DNA from 2 places in the Sporosarcina sp. P18a genome. Region 2 is predicted to be linked to the other one. Evidence: predicted binding sites of a transcription regulator. Region 2 holds the regulator's gene; the other holds the start of a gene.

Region 1 (2,420 bases), on a different contig from region 2:
TAAGTCTTCTGACATCTTTTTAGTCAGAGTTGTAATCAATACACGTTCATCTCGCTCGATTCGAAGATGTATTTCATCCAATAAATCATCAATTTGTCCTTCAATAGGACGCACTTCAATGATTGGATCCAGTAATCCTGTAGGACGTATAATCTGTTCTACCATTTCGTCTGTATGCTCAATTTCATAAGGGCCCGGCGTTGCTGAAATATACATCGCTTGGCGAATATGCTTTTCAAATTCTTCAAACATCAATGGTCGGTTGTCCAATGCAGAAGGCAAGCGGAAACCATGTTCTACTAATACTTTTTTCCGCGCTTGATCTCCATTGTACATACCGCGAATCTGCGGCAAAGAGACGTGGCTTTCATCCACGACAATCAAAAAATCGTCAGGGAAGTAATCTAGCAATGTATAAGGTGTTGCACCTGCTTCACGCAACGTTAAATGTCTGGAGTAGTTCTCAATGCCAGAACAGAAGCCCATCTCTCGCATCATTTCTAGATCATAACGCGTCCGTTGTTCTAAGCGCTGCGCTTCCAATAACTTATCATTATCTCGTAAATATTTAAGCTGTTCTTCCAATTCAATTTCAATATTTTCAATTGCTTTTAATAATTTTCCTTCACGTGTAACGAAGTGGGAACCAGGGAAAATGGCCACGTGATCACGATCACCGATGACTTCACCTGTTAAGGCATCCACTTCACGGATTCGTTCAATTTCATCTCCAAAAAACTCAAGACGTATACAACGCTCATCACGTGCCACCGGGAAGACTTCGACTACATCGCCTCTGACACGGAATGTACCCCGCGTAAAATTAATATCATTGCGTTCGTACTGAATGTCCACCAGCGTCCGCAATAGTTGATTACGCGGTATTTCCATTCCCTTGCGTAATGAAAATACCATTTCATTATATTCTTCCGGTGAACCAAGACCGTAAATACAAGATACAGATGCCACAATCAATACATCATTACGTTCGAATAAAGCACTGGTTGCAGAGTGGCGAAGTTTATCAATTTCATCATTGATTGATGAATCCTTTTCAATAAAAGTATCCGTCTGTGGCACATACGCTTCCGGTTGATAAAAGTCATAGAAGCTAACAAAATATTCTACCGCATTATCTGGAAAAAACTCTTTGAACTCGCTATATAATTGTCCTGCCAACGTTTTATTGTGGGCAATGACCAGTGTAGGTTTATTGATTTCCGTCAGTACATTAGAAACTGTAAATGTTTTACCTGTCCCCGTTGCACCAAGTAACGTTTGATGTTTCTTGCCTTCTTTTATGCCGTTAACAAGGCTATTGATCGCTTTTGGCTGATCTCCTTGCGGTGTATATGGTGCCTGCAATTGAAATGTTTCGTTCAAATGGTTCCACTCCTCTTCTTAAACACCTATCCTTCTATTTTACCACAACTATCGTTTTTTCTAAAGAAATAACGAACGTACGTTTTAAACTAACTCTCTATGTACTTTATTGTACCCTTGTGCTTTGTGAAAGAAACTTACAGCTAAGACATTCTATACAAATAAAAAAACACTGCCAGGATTTTGTCCTAGCAGTGCCTATAAATAAATTATTTCGTTTTAAGTTCGTATCCATGTTCTTGTGAAATGTCGAGCAATTGTTGTGTATACAGGTCGAATGCTTCATTGTCATTTTGATCCAGCGCATCGTCAATCAATAACATGATTCGCGATTGTGTTTGTTCCCAGTGAATGTGTTGTAGAAACAGATCCCAATAGATTTCGTTCAGCAGCAATTCCGCTTGGAGAGAAGTGCTATTGTTACCTACCGCTTTCAAAAATTCAGCATATGAGTTGTTATTATTCATCTCTCTCACCCCTGATACCTTTTAGTAATTATATATGCAATAGAATATAAATTGCAACCATTATTCTAACTATTCGAACTTTTGAATTATTTCAATGTAGTTAGTGGAGTATTTACTAGGCACATATATTCAGATGATTCTGTGAAATTTCTTATATTATGAACTTTAGTTCAACTTTACTAGTATCTATTATCAAATTTCTATCATTTGCTCTTTGGTCAATCGGATCGTTGCCTCACCGACAATGAGTGCGATAGCCGCAATCAAGACAGGTGTAATGCTTAGTCCGTATAACGGTAATGCCGCCAATAATAGAATGATTGCATGTAGCCAAATCAGTTTTCTCACTAACGAACGAACCGCTTTGATTTGCGATTTTTCCTGTTCTTCGGGAAACAGCTGATCCATAGTAAACTCGTCTCCACCTTCAAGTGCCAATATCAACTGAACAGCAGTCGCAAACGCTAGCGCTCCTACAAAGATGAAAGATACAATTGGTAACGGTATTAAGAACGCACCAAATGCAGACAACGCCGTTAATCTAACCCACAACCAAAATGTATCATCTGT
Region 2 (2,420 bases):
CACAGGTAAACCATACGATACGTTGGAGTCTATCGTTTCGGGAAATGGCAAAGACACAGGTTCACTAGAGGATTTTCAAATTTCTTATCGGCATATTGATTTGAAAGAAGATGGCTCTGTTGATTTTGAAAAAGCAAAAGAAATGATTTCATCGAAGACGAAAATCGTGGCGATTCAACGTTCTAAAGGCTATTCAAGCAATCCATCATTCAGAATCCATGAAATTGAAGCGATTATTAAGGAAATCCGCAACATGAAAGAGGACGTTGTAATCTTTGTAGATAATTGCTATGGAGAATTCGTGGAAATGAAAGAGCCTGTTGAAGTTGGAGCAGATCTTATGGCGGGCTCACTCATTAAAAATCCAGGTGGTGGACTTGCCAGAACAGGTGGTTATATAGCCGGTAAGAAAGACTTGGTTGAGAAGTGTGCATATCGTATGACATCTCCCGGTCTTGGGGCTGAAGCAGGAGCCTCTCTCGATACGTTACTGGAGATGTATCAAGGTTTCTTCTTGGCACCACACGTAGTCAGTCAGGCCGTTAAAGGTGCGCTATTCACATCCGCATTTTTAGGCAGCTTTGGTATGGACACGACTCCGCATTACAGTGAGCTTCGAACAGATTTAATTCAATCCGTGAATTTTAAGAACGCTAAACAAATGATTGCATTCTGCCAAATGATTCAGCAAAATTCACCAATCAATGCCCAATATGCACCGGAGCCTTCCTATATGCCTGGTTATGCTGATGACGTCATCATGGCCGCGGGAACGTTCATTCAAGGCTCTAGTATTGAATTGACAGCTGACGGTCCGATTAGGCCACCATATACGGCATATATTCAAGGAGGATTGACTTACGAGCATATAAAATCCGCAGTACTAGATTCTATGGAACAATTACTTGAAAAGAAATTGGTATAAAGAAAAAAGTGTATCGAAAACCTATTGAGGTTTCTCGATACACTTTTTTGATCATTAATGAATCATACGGAATACACCGATCACTTTTCCTAGTATAGAAACTTGATCTACAATGATTGGCTCCATAGAGGAGTTTTCTGGTTGGAGTCGGAAATAATCTTTCTCTTTAAAGAAACGTTTGACTGTTGCCTCATCTTCTTCTGTCATAGCCACGACAATTTCACCATTACTTGCGGAATGCGTTTGTCTGACAATCACGCGGTCTCCGTTTAGGATGCCCGCTTCGATCATGCTATCCCCTACAATCTCCAACATGAAGACTTCATCCTCAGATGAACCGAATGTATCCGGCAAAGGAAAGTACTCTTCAATATTTTCAATCGTCGTAATTGGATTACCTGCTGTAACTTTACCGATCAACGGTACATGCATAACACCACTTTTTAACTCGTCCAATCCCTCTGGATCCAATATTTCAATGGCGCGAGGTTTTGTCGGGTCTCTCCGTATGAAACCTTTACTTTCGAGTCGTGATAAATGACCGTGGACCGTAGAACTTGATGCAAGACCGACAGCTTCTCCAATTTCACGAACGGAAGGGGGATACCCTTTTAAACGTACTTCTTCTTTTATAAACGCAAGTATTTCTTCTTGTCTCTTTGATATTTTCTTCAACAGATTCACCTCTTCTACTAGTTTGCAAGCAATGGAATACTGAACCACTATTTTGAATATAGTATAACATGTGTTCGATTACTAATCAAACAAAGGTTCTAATTTCACTTGACATAGAATCATATGTTCTCTTATAATTAAGAACAGGTATTCCGAACATGTATTCTAAAAGCGTAAATTAGAGGAGGAGTTATGATGGAGATTATTAAAGAATTTATTAAAAATAATTATTATTTTGCAGTATTATTAGTAGTTTGTGTATCATTTGCTTGGGTTCAATTCGATAAAATGGCTGAGGAAGATCACTATATGGAGATCGTTATTAATGAAGGAGATACACTGTGGCAGTTGGCTTCTAATTATTCGGAAGATATACCAACTACTCACTGGATCGAACAGGTACGTTCTTTAAATGAATTACCTACGGATCAAATCGTTTCAGGTGAATTACTGCGTGTGCCTGTTAAAATTAACAAACAAACAGATATTCGAGTAGCTGAAATAGGAGTGGGATCTAAATAATGGAAAAGAAATGTGTAATATACTGCCGAGTAAGTACGGAAAAAGAAACACAAGAACAATCTATTGTAAGGCAGCAAGAAGAACTAGAAAAATTAGCTGCTGAATTATCATATGATTGCGTTGGAATCTATACAGATCGTCAGAGTGGATATGACATGGATCGTGAAGGTCTTCTGTCCATGTTGGATCGAATTCAAAACGGTTCAGTGGATGCAGTATTCATTCAAGACGAAACACGATTAGGGCGGGGCAATGCAAGAGTCGCGATATTGCATGTAATTGCCAAAAGTGAAACGAT

What was found. Region 2 encodes LexA, which represses DNA repair genes until DNA is damaged. Its sites were predicted from a motif close to CGAACATATGTTCG; they were not measured.
Region 1: uvrB (excinuclease ABC subunit UvrB) is a predicted target of LexA. The motif match lies at 1,456-1,469, and genes of this name have one in related genera.

The regions. Positions count from the first base shown of each region.
Region 1 covers NZ_PDYQ01000008.1:73,606-76,025, forward strand. Annotated here, with positions in the region: gene uvrB (excinuclease ABC subunit UvrB) at 1-1,383, opposite strand, end outside; gene CSV75_RS15095 (IDEAL domain-containing protein) at 1,593-1,850, opposite strand; gene CSV75_RS15100 (ABC transporter permease) at 2,043-2,420, opposite strand, start outside.
Region 2 covers NZ_PDYQ01000001.1:1,163,286-1,165,705, reverse strand. Annotated here, with positions in the region: gene CSV75_RS05960 (methionine gamma-lyase family protein) at 1-925, shown strand, start outside; gene lexA (transcriptional repressor LexA) at 980-1,600, opposite strand; gene yneA (cell division suppressor protein YneA) at 1,796-2,122, shown strand; gene CSV75_RS05945 (YneB family resolvase-like protein) at 2,122-2,420, shown strand, end outside.